DNA from 3 places in the Desulfotomaculum sp. OF05-3 genome. Region 3 is predicted to be linked to each of the others. Evidence: a T-box and tRNA genes for the amino acid it is inferred to sense, from the RefSeq annotation. Region 3 holds a T-box; the other regions hold tRNA genes.

Region 1 (5,890 bases), on a different contig from region 3:
AGAATCGTAAATAAAAATCACTAGTCGTATCAAAAGGAGAAAAGCAAATCATGAATGAAATGGAATTAAAATACGGATGCAACCCGAACCAGAAACCGTCCCGTGTATACATGGAAGACGGAAGTGATCTTCCGATCACAGTCTTAAACGGAAAGCCGGGCTACATCAACCTTCTCGACGCGTTGAACGGCTGGCAGCTCGTTAAGGAATTAAAGGAAGCGACAGGTCTTCCGGCAGCGACTTCCTTCAAGCATGTCTCCCCGGCAGGTGCCGCAGTAGGTCTTCCGATGGATGAAGTTTTAAGAAAGATCTACTGGGTGGACGATCTCGGTGAGCTTTCCCCGCTTGCAAGTGCTTACGCGAGAGCAAGAGGAGCAGACCGTATGTCTTCCTTCGGCGATTTTATTTCCCTTTCCGATGTCTGCGATGTTGACACCGCAAAGCTTATCAAGCGCGAGGTATCCGACGGCGTGATCGCTCCGGGATATGAACCGGAAGCTCTTGAGATCTTAAAACAGAAAAAGAACGGCAAATACAATGTGATCCAGATCGATCCGTCCTACGTTCCGGCACCGATCGAGCACAAACAGGTATTCGGCGTGACCTTTGAGCAGGGAAGAAATAACTTAAAGATCGATAAGGATCTCTTATCGAACGTTGTGACAGAGAACAAGGAGATCCCGGATTCCGCAAAGATCGACCTTATGATCTCCCTGATCACCTTAAAGTACACCCAGTCCAACTCCGTATGCTATGTGAAGGGAGGACAGGCCATCGGTATCGGCGCAGGCCAGCAGTCCCGTGTCCACTGTACACGTCTTGCAGGTCAGAAGGCAGACAACTGGTTTCTCCGTCAGGCTCCGCAGGTATTAAACCTTCCGTTTATCGACAAGATCAAACGTGCGGACCGCGACAACGCCATTGACGTTTATATCGGGGACGAGTATATGGATGTTCTCGCAGACGGTGAGTGGCAGAAAGTATTCACCGAAAAACCGCCGGTATTCACAAAAGAGGAAAAACGCGCATGGCTCGACAAGATGCAGGATGTGGCCCTCGGCTCTGACGCCTTCTTCCCGTTCGGCGACAATATCGAACGTGCCCACAAGAGCGGCGTAAAGTATATTGCACAGCCGGGTGGATCTGTCCGTGACGACAACGTGATCGATGTGTGCAACAAATACGGAATGGCGATGGCATTCACCGGAATTCGTCTGTTCCACCACTAAAAACAACTTGCAATTTCGATATTATTATGCTAAACTTATATGCGGCTGTTGAAATACACAGCCGCGAAGATATGCCGGCGTGGCGGAATGGCAGACGCATCAGACTCAAAATCTGACGGGGGTAACTTCGTGCCGGTTCAAGTCCGGCCGCCGGCAGAAACGAAAAGACATGACTCTCATTAGATGGTCGTGTCTTTTTGCATTTATGCGGGCTTCTTAAGATTAAAGCTGAAAGGAGTGTGTTCCATGACCTGTGTGGAAGCAGAAAAAATGGTAGTTCCGTATATGAAGGATGAGTTGTCCCCGACGGAGCTGGAAGATTTCCTGGACCATATCAAGACGTGTGAGAACTGCAGGGAAGAACTGGAGATCCACTATATGGTGGATGTGGGTTTAAAAAAGCTGGATGAGGCAGATGGAACATACGACATCGTCGGAGATTTGAAACGGAAGGTGGCGGAATCCTACCGGACCCTGCGCCATATCTCTATATTTCAGATCACGGCCTATGCGGTCACGACCCTGGGTGGAATGGCGTTAGTCTCCATGATCCTTTTGCAGCTTCGGATCTGGAAAACAATGGGATTTCTGTAATAGGAAGCTTATAAATATTATCGTGAAAAAGGAGTGAACATGGAAAAACTTGTACTGATCGACGGTCATAGCATCTTAAACCGCGCGTTCTACGGAGTGCCGAACCTGACAAACTCGGAAGGTCTCCACACGAACGCGGTCTATGGTTTTTTAAATATCTTATTCAAGGTTCTCGATGAGGAGAAAGCGGACTACCTGGCGGTGGCCTTTGACTTAAAAGCGCCGACCTTCCGACATAAGATGTTCGACGCCTACAAGGGAACAAGAAAACCGATGCCGGAGGAGCTTCACGAGCAGGTACCGCTTATGAAGGAAGTTCTGACGGCCATGGGTGTTCCGATCCTCACAAAAGAGGGATATGAGGCGGACGATATCCTTGGAACCATCGCGAAACGTGAGCAGAAAGACGGATATGAGGTGACGATCCTCTCCGGAGACCGGGATCTTTTACAGCTTTCCGACACCCATATCCGGATCTGTCTTACGAAGACAAGCCGTGGAACCACAGAAGTACACAACTATTACCCGGAGGACGTGATCCGGGAGTACCAGGTAACACCGGAGCAGTTTATCGAGGTGAAGGCCCTGATGGGCGACCAGTCTGACAATATCCCGGGGGTTCCGTCCATTGGTGAGAAGACGGCGACAAGCCTCATTGTGCAGTATCAAAATCTGGAAAACATCTATACCCATCTCGACGAGGTGAAACCGCCCCGCGCGAAAAAGGCGCTGGAGGAGCACAGAGATCTTGCGGAGCTTTCCCTGAAGCTTGCAAGGATCTGTGTCGATGCCCCCATTGAGTTTTCCATGGCGGACGCGAAGTTAGAGAATCTCTACACGCCGGAAGCTTACGAATACATGAAGCGTCTGGAGTTCAAGTCCATCGCAGCGAGATTCGGCGAGGGGATCAGGAATGAGAGCGGACCGGAGAAGCAGTTTGTCCTCGTGGAAGATTTCTCAGAGGCGGACGCGCTCTTTGAAAAGGCAAAAAAAGAAGAGCGCATCGGCATGGAGCTTCTGGCGGAGAACGGCTCCGTGACAGCTCTCGCTTTAAGCTTTGAGGAGACTGGAAGCTATATTTTCCTGGTCGGAGGTTTTATGACGGAGAGCTATATCGCCGGAAAGTACGAAGAGCTCTGCCGCACAGGTCATGCCTGGGTGCTGGATCTCAAGCATTCTTTGCCGTTTGCGAAGCTTTCCTACGGGGATACCGTTTACGATGCGGGTGTCGCGGCGTACCTTTTAAATCCGTTAAAGGACACCTATGGGTACGATGACATTGCGAGGGATGTTCTCGGCATGACGGTCCCGTCAAAGACAGACCTGATCAAAAAGATGTCCTATAAGGACGCCTGCGCGAAAGAACAGGATAATTTTACGCGCATGGCGGGACTTATGGCATACACCGCTTTTGCCGCCGGGAAACCGCTCTCAGAGCGTCTGGCAGCAGAAGGAATGGAGGACCTGTACCGGAATATCGAGCTTCCGCTGATCTATACGTTATTCCACATGGAAGATGAGGGAATTGCGGTCCGCCGGGAAGAACTCACCGCCTACGGCGGGAAATTGAAGAAACAGATCGCCGTTCTCGAGAAGGAGATCTGGGAGATGACAGGACAGGAGTTCAATATCAACTCCCCGAAACAGTTAGGCGAGATCCTGTTTGAGAAGATGCAGATCAAGGGCGGAAAAAAGACAAAGACCGGTTATTCAACAGCGGCAGATGTCCTTGAAAAGCTCGCCCCGGATTACCCGGTGATCCAGAAGATCTTAGATTACAGGCAGTATACAAAGTTAAATTCCACCTACGCGGACGGTCTGGGAACATATATCAAAGAGGATGGCCGGATCCACAGCCGCTTTAACCAGACGATCACGGCGACAGGCCGGATCTCCAGCACGGAGCCGAACCTCCAGAACATTCCGATCCGCATGGAGCTTGGACGGGAGATCCGGAAGGTCTTTGTCCCGCGGGACGGATTCCTGTTCCTGGATGCCGACTACTCCCAGATCGAGCTGCGCGTTCTCGCCCACATGTCCGGTGATGAGCGTCTGATCGAGGCATATAAGACTGCCCAGGATATCCACGCCATCACGGCATCCCAGGTATTCCATATCCCGTTAAACGAGGTGACACCACTGCAGCGCCGCAACGCGAAGGCGGTCAACTTCGGGATCGTGTACGGGATCAGTGCCTTTGGACTCAGCGAGGACCTGAGCATCTCCAGAAAAGAGGCCATGGAGTATATCGAGCGGTATTTTGAGACTTACCCACAGGTCAAGACATTTCTTGACAGCCTTGTGGCTCACGCAAAGGAACAGGGGTACGTCACCACCATGTTCGGACGCCGCCGCCCGGTGCCGGAGTTAAAATCCTCGAACTTCATGCAGCGTTCCTTCGGCGAGCGCGTGGCGATGAACTCCCCGATCCAGGGAACCGCTGCCGATATCATCAAGATCGCCATGATCCGGGTGGATGAGAGACTGAGAAGAGAGAACCTCCGCTCCAGGCTGATCCTGCAGGTACATGATGAGCTTCTCATCGAGACAGCGGAGGACGAGAAGGAGACAGTTATGAAGATCCTGTCCGAGGAGATGCACCATGCAGCATCCTTAAAGGTGGAGTTAGAGATCGACATGCATGACGGAAAGAACTGGTTTGAGGCGAAATAAATGGAACAGAAGAAGAAAATTATTGGAATTACAGGCGGTGTCGGCGCTGGAAAGAGCAGTGTGCTGGCGGTATTGAAAGAGAATTTTGGAGCGAAGATCATTCTGGCGGATCTTGTGGCCCACGAGCTTATGGAGCCGGGAAGCGAGGGCTTAAAGAAGGTCACAGAGGCCCTTGGAACGTCATTCCTTGCCCCGGACGGATCCGTGGACCGGAAGGCACTTGCGGATATGATCTTCCGTAATAAGGATGCCTTGAGAACCATGAACTCCATTATCCATCCGCTTGTGTGGAAGACCATGAAAGAGGCAGCAGAAGCGGCTGAGGAGCATCTTGTGATCATCGAAGCAGCGGTCTTTGACACTGCACCGAAGGATCTCTTTGATGAACTCTGGTACGTCTACACGACAAAGGAGAACCGGATCCTCCGCCTCATGGCAAACCGGGGCTACAGCCGCGAAAAGTGTGAGGACATCATCGGAAGGCAGGCATCGGAGGGAGAGTACCGTGCACTCTGCGACCGGGTCATCGACAACAATGGGGACGAGTCCGACATCAAACGACAGCTGAAGGAGATCCTTGACCATGAGATTTGTTAGTATTGCCAGCGGCAGCAGTGGAAACTGCATCTACACAGGAACGGAGGAGAGCCACATCCTGATCGATGCCGGGATCAGCGCGAAGCGGATCGAGCAGGGGCTCAACGAGGTTGGATTAAAGACAAGCGAGCTGGACGGGATCTGCATCACTCATGAGCATTCTGACCATGTGAAGGGACTCGGCGTCCTCGCGAGAAAATATGAAGTCCCGATCTACGCGACGGAAGGGACGTTAAATGAGATCAAGAATATCAAGGGTCTTGGAGAGTATCCGGAAGAGCTTCTGCATCCGATCCTGCCGGACACGGAGTTCGCCCTGGGGGATCTGACAGTCAAGCCATTTCACATCGATCACGATGCCGCAGACCCGGTGGCATACCGGATCCAGTCGGGAAACAAGTCCGTTGCGGTAGCGACGGACCTCGGCCATTTTAATCAGTATACCGTCGACCATCTGCTGGATCTGGACGCGGTGCTTCTGGAGTCCAACCATGATCTCAGAATGCTGGAGACGGGACCGTATCCGTACTACTTAAAGCGCCGCATCATGGGGGATTTCGGACATCTTTCCAACGAAAACGCAGGGCGTCTCTTGAACTGCATTTTAAGCGGCAGATTGAAACATATATTACTCGGCCATCTGAGCAAGGAGAACAATATTCCGGAGCTGGCCTATGAGACTGTACGTCTGGAGATCGACATGGGAGATTGTCCGTACCATGCAGACGATTTCCATCTGGCCGTGGCGAAGCGGGATGAAATGTCGGAGATCATCAGCCTGTAGTCAGAGAGAATGT
Region 2 (5,890 bases), on a different contig from region 3:
TGATCGCCGCATCCTGTCCCGGAGTTACGTAGTTCGGCTCAAAGGTATGGGATCTTCGGAATGTGATCTGCATTCCGGACTGGAATGCCACACGGTACATCGTCGAAGATACCTGGCATACACCACCGCCCGGTTCCTGTACGACCTCGCCTCCACTGTAAGCAGCCGCTTCCTGATATCCCTTTTCCGCCGTGCGCTGTCCCACGACCTTATTAAAGGAAAATTCCTCACCCGGCTGCACGATGGTTCCGTTGATAGCCCTGGCCGCGAGCTTTACGTTCGTATTTCTCTTCTCGTTGGCGGTAGTCTCCGTCGTAAACGTGGAAAGAGTCTTATACTGCTCCTTCGCGTTCGCTGCAGAAAGCTCCGGCTGGCTCTCATTGACCTCAGCCTGGATCACGGCGTCATAGTTTCCGCTTGTCGCAGCCTCCACGAGGTCCTTTATAAGCTTCTCCTGGTTCACCGCCTTGCCCGGAGCTCCGTCCGCAAACAGGAACTTATCCGTCGCAGCGTCATACTCTGAGATAGAGCCGTTCTTTGCCTTCACATCCCACTTCGCCGCCGCGTCCGCCGCTGCCTCTGCCGCAGCGGACTGCAGATCCTCGGAGTCTTCAACCGCGAAGGTGTACTCTCCCTCTGCCTTTCCCGTGCAGATTCCATCTAAAAACGCGTCAAGATCAGTGTCGATCAGGTTCTCCGCGTCGATACTCTCCCCGTTGTAGGTGATCGTCACCTTCCACGGATATTCTTTTTCAATAGCGGCCTTCGCCTCACTTCTCGTCATTCCCTTTAAGGAAATTCCATTTACACTGATATCGGAGGCCTGGAATGTGGATTCCTCGATGGCACTGGCCTCCGTCTCTTTTCCGTGGCTCTTTCCGCCGGAAAAGATCCGGATCACGCCCGCGATCAGCACGACGCAGATCACCGCACTGCCGATCATGATCCGCCGTCTCATAATGCGCTTTCTCTTCCTGCGCTGTGCCCGGATCCACGCCGGGGAATGCTGGCGGTACTCGTCCCGATGTTCTCTCTGTCTGTTTGTGTTTCTCTTTTCCATATTTCTTCAACTTTCCGGAAAATTAGAATCGTTTTCCATGCTTATGTCAACATAGTTACAGGGTCCGCATCAAATGACGCTGAACCCTGATGTATACAATGTTCGTCGTACACTGCTGTACGCTTCTCAGATACTCACTCATTATATCGGTCTGCCAAACCATTGTCAAGAATCCAGGAGGTCTATTTGTATCTCATATCAGCCTAAAAATCCCAGATGCTCCAGCAGGATCTTAACTCCCATGAGTATCAGGATCACGCCGCCGGCCAGCTCCGCCCTCGACTTATATTTCATCCCAAATACATTACCGGCCTTTACCCCGATTGCCGACAAAACAAAGGTCGTACAGCCGATAAAGGTCACCGCCCAGACGATATTTACATGGAGAAATGCGAAGGTGACTCCCACGGCGAGGGCATCGATACTCGTCGCAACCGCCAGCGCCAGCATGGTTTTCACATCAAAGCTCGCGCTGACCTCTTCCTCTTCATCCTCTCTGGATTCTTTGATCATGCTTGATCCAATGATCCCGAGAAGCACAAAGGCGATCCAGTGGTCGATCTGTGTGATCATGGACTCAAACTGGCTTCCGAGAAGGTAGCCGATCGTCGGCATCAGAGCCTGGAATCCGCCAAAATATGCACCGCAGATCAGCGCGTGCTTCGGTTCCATCTTTTTTACCGACAAGCCCTTACAGACAGACACCGCGAAGGCGTCCATCGACAGCCCTACTGCCAGAATAAACAATTCCAGAAGTCCCATAGATCATTTCCTCCAAATTTTATTTCTTGTTGATTTTCCCACCAGTGAGAGGCTCGCAAATGCATAAAAAAAGAGACCCTCTCTGTCTTTTCCCGACAGATAAGTCTCATCATTTAAAGTAAAACCAGGATCATTTCCAGTATGTTGGCCTTACTGCGCCAGCGGCGCCGACTACTCCCTTATTCTGGTAGTTATTCGATTCGTGATCCTAAAGAAGAATGCGGATGAAGGGATTTGAACCCCCACGGTTGCCCGCCAGCTCCTAAGGCTGGTGCGTCTGCCAGTTCCGCCACATCCGCATGATCTCCGATAGAATCTCATTATAGCGTGTTTAAAAAGAATTGTCAATTACGCTTTTGTTTTATTTTCCGCACAGGATTCCCACAGAGTTACAGTACACGGGCACTGTAACAGGATTTTGCCGATGCTTCGCATTCCGAACCGGCAAAATCCGCGGTCATAACGGTATCATACGGAATTTTCAGTTCAGAAAATTCCTACCCATGAAAAGTAACTTTCCACCGACTGACGCCCTAAAATATCCTTATCTACCGCGGCATTTTCTTCTCTTCCTCATCGTAGTCATCCAGGAAATTATACGTCCAGTCTCCCTTGTGATAGCCGATGACCGTTTTTAAATTAATATTGTGGACACTGTTGAAAATGTTCATGTCGATGGTATCGCAGCGCTTCCTGAGCTCCGCGATCAGCTCCTTCATCTCGTCGCGCTTCGATCCCTTTTCGCCGCCGCATGTCGCGCAGCGCTCGGTGAAGCGGCAGGCGCACTGAATAAAGTGAAGGTTGTTGTAATCCCTCCAGGCCTTGATGTCCGCCTCGCGGACCATGTACATCGGGCGGATCAGCTCCATGCCCTCGAAGTTCTTGCTGTGGAGCTTCGGCATCATCGTCTCGACTTTTCCGCTGTACAGCATGCCCATGAGCGTCGTCTCGATCACGTCATCGAAATGATGCCCCAATGCGATCTTATTGCAGCCAAGCTCCTTCGCGTGGGAGTAAAGGTAACCGCGGCGCATTCTCGCACAGAGATAGCACGGACTCTTATCCACGTCAGCGACAATATTGAAGATATCGCTCTCAAACACATTGATCGGGATGCCGAGAAGCTTCGCGTTGTTTAAGATGATATTCCAGTTGTCCTCGTTGTAGCCCGGATTCATCACAAGGAATACGAGGTCGAATTTTACCTTGCCGTGAAGCTGCAGCTCCTGTAAAAGCTTCGCCATCAGCATCGAGTCTTTTCCGCCGGAAATGCAGACCGCGATCTTATCGCCTTCCTTAATTAACTCGTAGTCATGGACTCCCTTTGTGAACCGTCTCCAGATGGACTTGCGGTATTTCGTGATGATGCTGCGCTCGATGGCTTTCGTCCGCTCCGTGACCTCTTCCTCGTTCATGACCATCATGGATAAGGACAGGCGCAGGAAGGAACGGTATCCGCCCTCCACGCTTCCGGCATCAAAGCCCGCATCGCTCATAAGCTCTGCAACGTAAAGACTCTTATTTCCGGTGTGACAGAGTACCCATACCGGCTTGTCCTTCGGGATCGCCGCGAGAAGCTTTCCCACATTCACGCCCTCTTCCCAGGCTTTTCCATCGCCGATGGTGCCGGATTCCAGATCCGCCTCTTCCGGATTCTCCAGATATTCCACCAGCTTGTCCTCCGGGATATTTAAGGCGGCGTCCATGGACCCCTTTTTGTATTCCTCCGCCGGACGGATGTCAATGATCGTCCGGTCAAAGGTTCTTCCATTGATCAGCTCTGCGGCTGTAATCGTTTTAATCATTCTTTTTCTATTCTCCGTTTACGGCCGTCTCCGGGTGCCGGGGTGCCGTCACTGTTTCTATAGGAAGAAAATCCCTGTATTTTCAAGGAGTTTCCGATTTTATACAACGGTTGACATGATAACATAAGGAAAAAAAGCTGTCAATCTGTATCTTTGCAGTTCTTTATTTTCCCATGATGTCCTGCAGCATATAGACTCTATTGAACGGGAATGAGAAGTAATATCCGTCCGCAAAATCTTCCACCATCTTCATGACTTCCTTCGCGAGCTGGATTCCCGCTGCCTCGCCTTCCTTGCGGTTCGCTTTCTCCGGGTATCTGGCAACGATCTCGTCCGTCACGTTGACGCCTGCGATCTCATTTTTCATGAACATGGCATTTTTTCTGCTGATCAGCGGCATGATCCCGCAGAGGATTGTCGCGCCCGTCTCCTCCTTGATCCGGCGCAGTCTCGCCGCGTCCTCCTTCGTGAATACCGGCTGGGTCAGGAAGAACTCCGCGCCCTCTTCCATCTTTTTCTTCACACGTCCAATCTCCACATCCAAGTTCTTTCTTCCCTGGTTGATGGCACCGCCGTAGCAGAGCGGGTTCTTCGCGAAGACATCCTCGTTCATCTCCTTTGCGATCTTCATGAGACCGGTGGAGTCGGAGTTGAACACCGCCTTTACGGTCTGTCTCGCTGTGGACAGGATCGGATCTCCTGTAATAATTAAGAAGTTATGGATGTCATTGATGGCCGCTCCCAAAAACAGGGACCGCATAGCGATGGCATTCCGGTCACGGCAGCAGATATGCGGCATCACATTAAGGCCTGTAGCCTGACGGACCTTGCTCGCCATGAGGACGGAATCGACTCTTGTCCGCCCGGACGGGGAATCCGGGAATGTGAGGACATCCACGCCCGCATTCTTTAAAAGATGGGCCGACTCCAAAAGCTTCTCATCATCCGCATCAAAGGGCGGGGCAAGTTCTACCGCGATGAGCTTTTTCTGTTTCCTCTCTCCGTTTTCATCGTAAAGGAATCCATGTCTCTGGACATGTCCCGTCTGCTCCCCATTATCCGTCTCTGTATCCAGGACAATCTTGTTTAAGATTCCGTCCCATAAAGACATTTCTCCGATAAATTCCGGGGTCGTTCCACAACATCCGCCGAGAATATCTGCGCCGAGCGCCTGAAGTTCCTTCATCTTCTCCGCAAAGTATGCCGGTGTGTTGCCAAACTGGAGCTTATTTCTTGTCAGTGTCGGATATCCCGCATTCGGGATCGCAAGCAGGAACTTATCCCCAGGACGTCCTGCCTTTTCCAGGATCTGGCGCATATGGGCTGGACCTACGCCGCAGTTTAAGCCCACCGCATCGATCTCCGGAACAGCCGCCGCATCCGCTAACAGGCGCTTCGCGCTGAGTCCCGCCGCGCTGTAGCCGAACTGGTTTACAGAGAAGGAGACCATGATAAACATCTCATATTCCGCGCAGATCTTTTTGATCGCCGGGAGAATTCCGTCGAGGTCCGCGAATGTCTCAAAATCCAGAACTGTGACACCGCGCTCCGCAAAGGTCTTCGCAATCTGATAATACTCGTCCGCCGCTGCCGCCGCGTCCTCCGCTCCATTCACCGGAATCGGGCCGATATCTCCCGCAATCCAGGCATCTCTCCCGTTTACCGCGTCTCTCGCGATCTCAACCGCCGCCTGAATGTTTTTCTCAACTTCCGCAAAATCCTCCTGCAGTGTTTCTTTGTTTGACGCAAACGTATTTGTCCTGATAAATTTCGCTCCGGCATTCAGGTATTCCTCGTGGATCTTCTTTACTTTCTCCGTCGCAGTAATATTTGCCAGCTCCGGGATATCCTGAGTCTGGTATTTTGCGGCAAAATAGATTCCGAAGGCGCCGTCGGTGATGAGGTTGGTGGTTTTCAGATATTCGCGTAAATTCATGTTCGTCCTCCTGTGGGGTATCAGCTTTTATGGGGTAGTCTGACATTCTGACACAATTATTATATAGAAAAACCGGACCTCTGAAATTCAGAGATCCGGCAATTCATAAGAAGAGCGGGTGATGGGAATCGAACCCACGTATCCAGCTTGGAAGGCTGGTGTTCTACCATTGAACTACACCCGCGTATAAGTAATGAGAGGCAACTTTGCCATTACCTCTAGTGCCCAAAGCTGGAATCGAACCAGCGACACGAGGATTTTCAGTCCTCTGCTCTACCAACTGAGCTATCTGGGCGCATAAATTTGGAAGCACAGAGGAAAGGTAAT
Region 3 (5,890 bases):
GCCCTCCTTCAAATTATTTCTGTTTCGTCAGAGTGTTGTTGGTAATCGTTGAATGTAAATATTTACTATACCCATATATACACTCTTTTCTGAATTTCATGATTAAAGGATATCATTTTCTAACATTTTTGTCAATAAAGTTTTCCTTTCTGCGCATTTTTTGTTTAATTTGTTTATTTTATTTGGTTTCAGCAATTCTATAGCCATAATCTGTTTACAATTTGTTCAAAATTAACAAAGAGGGATTTCTGCTATGTATAGTAAACGCTAACACTTTCCGGTTCTCAGATCTCCAGATGGATCATTTTCCCCTCTATTTTCTTAAAAGGGCGGGATCAAAAAGATCCCGCCCCAAATTTCTCCGAATATTTATATTATCAGAAATTTATTAAACGATTTGAATGCTCCTGATTTCGCTGTATCTATTCTTCGTAATGGCAGTTACCAAGATAATGCTGTGCGCCTGCATGAAGAGTAAATCCCTTTAAGTCTGCGCGCACACCAACGTTATTCTCTTTGTAGTATAACGGACACCACGGAGATTCATCATGAAGTACAAACTGGAGTTCTTTGTAAAGTTCCATACGTTTTGACTCTTCGCTCTCCCGCTGTGCAGAAAGGATCAGTTCATCAACCTTGTCATTTGAGAAGAATGCGCGGTTTCCGGTTGCACCATGATTTCCGGAATAGAATAACTGATAGGTACTTCCGTCCGGATCAAAGCTCGTGTTGGACCAGCCAAGAAGAAACATTTCGTGTTCGCCTGCATTTAAAGTATCAAGAAGGGCACCCCACTCATATGTGGAAATGTCGACCTTGATTCCTACATCCGCAAGCTGAGCCTGTAGAATCTGTGCAGAACGAGTACGGAGATCGCCATTTACAAAAATCGAGCATTCAAATCCATCCGGATATCCGGCTTCCGCCAACAATTCTTTCGCTTTTTCCGGATCATACGGATAAGCTTCCACTTCATCGGTCCATCCCGGGATTGCTGCATTGATATAGCTGTTTGCTACAAGACCGCGTCCTTCAATGATCGTGTCAACGAAGGTCTGCTTATCAAGGGCGTAGTTGATAGCCTGACGGACTCTCTTATCAGAAAACTTTTCTTTCTGGGTGTTCATTCCCACGTAGTCAATACCTGTTGACGGCTGCGAAAGAAGTTTTACATCAGGATTTGACTCTACATTTGCGCAGTCTGTCGGATCTACGCTCCAGACAACATCAATCTCTCCTGCTTCAAGAGCGATCGTGCGGGCACTTCCCTCCGGGATCACACGACAGGTAATAGAGGTTGCGATCGGCATCTCCCCCCAATAATTATCGTTTCTTACAAGAGTATAATGATCGTTTGGCACCCACTCTGTTACCTTAAATGGCCCTGATCCGAGAAGATTATCCACATCACCATATGAATCTCCCGCTTCCGTCACGGCTTTCTCTGAAAGGATACTCAGGTTGTGCTGTGTTACGATTGTTTTAAATGCTGCATACGGCTCTGTCAGTTTAATCGTTACCTCATGATCCCCATTTACGGTAACCTCCTCGATCTTTGAGGTATTCGACTTTGTCTTCGGCATTCCCTTCGCGCGATCCAGAGAAAATTTAACATCCTGAGCTGTCACCGGAGTGCCGTCCCAGAAGCAGGCATCTTCGCGGAGTTTAAACACATACTCCGTGTCGCTCTTCATCTCATAGCTTTCTGCCAGATCCGGAACCACCTTTCCTTCATTATCAACGTCCAAAAGCGTACTGTACGCATGTTTCATCAGCACACCCGAAGTCGTATCCTGTTGTCCCGCAGGATCAAGCGTAACAATATCCGACGCCTGACCGACAACGATATCTGTTTTTGTGATCTTCCCGCTTTCTGCACTCTCAGAAGCTGTCTGAGTCTCTCCTCCGGAAGAAGCACCTGTCGTAGGAGCTGTAGTGTTTCCACCTCCACAGGCTGTGAGCACCATTGCTGCTCCCATAAGTGCCGCCATCGACCTCGCTGCTGTTCTTTTTTTCATTCGCATATCCTCCCTCTTATTTTCAGACAGGTATCTCATCTGCACTGTCCTTCTTAAAATTTATAAAATAAGAATATCACCATTTGTCACTTATTGTCAATTAAATTCACAGTTTTACGATTATTTTGTTTATTTTATATAATTTATTTTCTGTTTTTTGACATTATGTACATGTGCGAGGAATATATGTCTTTATTGACTCACAGAAGCAAAAAAGGCACTGAAAGCCGTTTCTGCTTAGAAAGCGACTTTCAATGCCTCAATTTGCTGCAGCAGGTCCCAGTCTCTATCACATGTCTGAACTGCTGCTCTTATTTATCGTAACTGTTCACTGCATTCAAGCTTATGCTTTACTGCAATCAACGCAGCAGATGCGCAGACCTGCTGAATCATTACTTTTTATTTTACAACAAGGTTTACGATCTTCTTCGGAACATAGATCTCCTTCACGATGTTTCCGGTGATCTTTCCTTCTACCGCAGCTTTACCCGCAGCGATCGCGTCCTCTTTTGCGATGTCAGCCGGAACCATGATGACCGCTTTGACCTTACCGTTTACCTGTACGGCAACCTCGATCTCATCGTCCTTCATGGCTTCCTCATCGCACTCCGGCCAGGTCGCGTGGAATACGCTGTCTGTACCGCCAAGCTCTCTCCAGAGCTCCTCGCCAAGGTGTGGAGTAAACGGAGCCAGTAAGATCACGAAGGTCTTTAAGGTCTCCTTGTCGATTCCGCCTTCCTTCTTTGCGACGTCTGTGAGCTTATTGCAGTACTCCATGAATCCGGATACGACCGTATTCAGGCTGAACTGGTTGAAACGTGTCTCGATATCGTAGACAAGCTTGTGGCGGAGCTTCACCATCTCCTTTGTCTCCTTGATATCCTTGTCCTTGCTGTCCATCACAAGATTGTAGAAACGATTTAAGAATCTGGCAACGCCCTCGATTCCTCTGTCGTCCCACTCGGCATCAAGCTCCGGCGGTCCAACGAAGAGCTCGTACATTCTCAACGCATCACAGCCGTAATCTCTTACGAGATCATCCGGGGAGACAACGTTTCCTTTGGACTTACTCATCTTGATACCGTTCTTACCGGTGATCATACCCTGATTGAACAGCTTCTTGAACGGCTCGTCAAAGTCTACCACTCCGATATCATATAAGAACTTCGTGTAGAATCTGGAGTACAGAAGGTGAAGGACAGCATGCTCAACACCGCCGATATACATATCTACCGGAAGGTACTTGTCTGCTTTCTCTTTGGATACGAGTTCCTGATCGTTCTTGTTGTCCACATAACGTAAGAAGTACCAGGAAGAACCGGCCCACTGCGGCATGGTGTTTGTCTCACGTTTTGCCGGTGCGCCGCAGCACGGGCATGTCGTGTTGACCCAGGAATCGATCGCCGCAAGCGGGGACTCACCGGTACCGGTCGGCTGATAGCTCTCAACCTCCGGAAGCTTTAACGGAAGCTGATCCTCCGGAACCGGAACATTTCCGCACTTCGGGCAGTGAACGATCGGGATCGGCTCGCCCCAGTAACGCTGACGGGAGAATACCCAGTCACGGAGCTTGTAGTTCACAGTCTTCTTACCGATACCCATCTTCTCGATGATGTGCGGAGCTTCTTTCTTTAATACGGAGGATTCCATGCCGTTCCACTCACCGGAGTTGATCATGGTTCCCTTCGCGTCTGTGTAAGCTTCTGTCATATTCTCAATCTCTTTGCCGTCCTGAGCGATGACCTGGATGATCGGGAGACCGAATTTCTTTGCGAATTCGAAGTCACGGTCATCATGGGCAGGTACGCACATGATAGCGCCGGTACCGTAATCAGCAAGTACATAGTCGGACAGCCAGATCGGAACCTCTTTTCCGTTTAACGGGTTGATTGCGTAGGAACCTGTAAATACGCCTGTCTTTTCCTTGCCCTGGAGACGGTCTACGTTGGACTTCATGGAAGCGTCGAAGATGTACTTCTCAACAGCCTCTCTCGTCTCATCCGTTGCAAGCTCTTTCGCAAGCTTATGCTCCGGGGAGAGTACCATGAAGGTTGCGCCGTGAAGCGTATCCGGTCTTGTCGTGTAGACAGTGATCTTCTCGTCGCGTCCCTTTACCGGGAACTCAACTTCTGCACCGTAGGATTTACCGATCCAGTCTGTCTGCATCTTTTTAACCTTCTCCGGCCAGTCAAGCTTGTCAAGATCATCCAGAAGACGGTCTGCGTATGCTGTGATCTTTAACATCCACTGACGGAGATTCTTCTTTGTAACCGGTGTGCCGCAGCGCTCGCAGCAGCCGTTTACAACTTCCTCGTTCGCGAGGCCTGTCTTACAGGACGGACACCAGTTGATCGGGAATTCCTTCTCATATGCGAGTCCTTTTTTGAACATCTGTACGAAGATCCACTGGGTCCATTTGTAGAAGGACGGATCTGTCGTGTTTACTTCCATATCCCAGTCATAGAGTGCTGCGATCTGGTTGATCTGGCGTTTGATATTTTTGATATTTGACGCTGTGGAGATCGCCGGATGAACCCCCATCTTGATCGCGTAGTTCTCAGCCGGAAGGCCGAACGCGTCCCAGCCCATCGGGTGGATCACATATTTTCCCTTTAATAACTGATAACGGCTCCATACATCGGAGATTACATAACCTCTCCAGTGACCTACATGAAGTCCACTGCCGGACGGATACGGGAACATATCCAGACAGTAATACTTCTCTTTCTTTCCATCATTGACATTGATCGGATTCTTTTCCCAGTTCTCACGCCACTTGCTCTCAATGGCGGTGTGGTTGTACTGTGCCATGACGCTTTTCTCCTCCATTTCATATCGTTGAAGGCGGTGCAAAAATACGCTCCGCGGATTTCGCCTGCCGCCGCTGCATTTACCGGAATCCGGGAACTCCCAGACCCTGTTCGATTGCCTGACCGCTTTTCTGGTTTCTGGGCAACAAAAAAGTCCCTCTATCTCTATCATAATTTTATAGAGACGTGGGGGACTTAGATTCTCACGCGGTACCACTCTATTTCATACAGGGCTTCACCCGTATGCACTCATTTTCCGATAACGGCGGAAACCGGCAATGCCTATCTGAGGATATCCGCAGACAGCGTTTCGTTTTCCCGCTGCTCTGCCTGCTCTTTCAGCATGCTGCTCCGAGGCGAGTTCGGAAAGCTTCTGGACTCTGCCTCGCACCGCCCGGCAGTTCTCTGTACCCCGTCTTCTCTCTTACTGTTCCTCTTCGACGCATTTTAACTCAATAAATTTACCATAGAATCCCGGTTCTGTCAAGGTGTCTTGTACGGTTCAATTCTGCCAGAAATGCGTTCATCGCACCGACAGGCAGGCTGCAGTGTGCAGCGCAAAGAAGCGCTCCTGCCGGAAAACCGGTTGACTTTTTGAGAGTTCTTATATAGTATGGAAGGACAGGTCTCAACCTGAATTTTATCAGAAAAAGCGGCATTGCAGCATTTTTTCATCTGCCCGCCGCAAAAATACAAGGGGGATATCCATGGAATACATCCATAATCTGATCTGGCTCTGCCCGCTCCTCTTCATTGCGGGATTTATCGACTCTATCGCCGGAGGAGGCGGCCTGATCGCGCTTCCGGCTTATATGATGTGCGGAATGCCGATCTACTATGTTTACGGCTGCAACAAGTTCCAGTGCGCCTTCGGAAGCACCGTGGCGGCATGGAAATACTTTAAAAATGGCTGTCTCGACCTTAAGATCACACTGATCAGCGCAGTGACCTCGTTCCTCTGCTCCATGCTCGGAACAAGGATCATCTTTTACCTCAAAGAGGAACAGATCCGCTCGATGTTAATGGTACTGCTTCCACTCACCGCGGTCCTCGTGGTCTTTA

Evidence for each region. A T-box is a leader RNA that pairs with one kind of tRNA and senses whether it is charged. The one in region 3 lies ahead of leuS (leucine--tRNA ligase), so its partner is inferred to be a tRNA-Leu.
Region 1: it encodes a tRNA-Leu, which carries the amino acid that the T-box ahead of leuS (leucine--tRNA ligase) is inferred to sense. The anticodon was not compared.
Region 2: it encodes a tRNA-Leu, which carries the amino acid that the T-box ahead of leuS (leucine--tRNA ligase) is inferred to sense. The anticodon was not compared.

The regions. Positions count from the first base shown of each region.
Region 1 covers NZ_QWGO01000012.1:91,645-97,534, forward strand. The annotation lists gene DXA87_RS08525 (IMP cyclohydrolase) at 1-24, shown strand, start outside; gene DXA87_RS08530 (phosphoribosylaminoimidazolecarboxamide formyltransferase) at 51-1,229, shown strand; tRNA gene DXA87_RS08535 (tRNA-Leu) at 1,303-1,385, shown strand; gene DXA87_RS08540 (zf-HC2 domain-containing protein) at 1,476-1,823, shown strand; gene polA (DNA polymerase I) at 1,863-4,496, shown strand; gene coaE (dephospho-CoA kinase) at 4,497-5,093, shown strand; gene DXA87_RS08555 (MBL fold metallo-hydrolase) at 5,080-5,877, shown strand.
Region 2 covers NZ_QWGO01000017.1:51,855-57,744, forward strand. The annotation lists gene DXA87_RS10420 (VanW family protein) at 1-1,060, opposite strand, end outside; gene DXA87_RS10425 (manganese efflux pump MntP family protein) at 1,259-1,822, opposite strand; tRNA gene DXA87_RS10430 (tRNA-Leu) at 2,042-2,121, opposite strand; gene DXA87_RS10435 (ATP-binding protein) at 2,371-3,627, opposite strand; gene DXA87_RS10440 (bifunctional homocysteine S-methyltransferase/methylenetetrahydrofolate reductase) at 3,791-5,563, opposite strand; tRNA gene DXA87_RS10445 (tRNA-Gly) at 5,677-5,747, opposite strand; tRNA gene DXA87_RS10450 (tRNA-Phe) at 5,786-5,858, opposite strand.
Region 3 covers NZ_QWGO01000013.1:56,828-62,717, reverse strand. The annotation lists gene DXA87_RS08890 (ABC transporter substrate-binding protein) at 423-2,018, opposite strand; gene leuS (leucine--tRNA ligase) at 2,418-4,829, opposite strand; T-box leader at 5,006-5,278, opposite strand; gene DXA87_RS08880 (sulfite exporter TauE/SafE family protein) at 5,536-5,890, shown strand, end outside.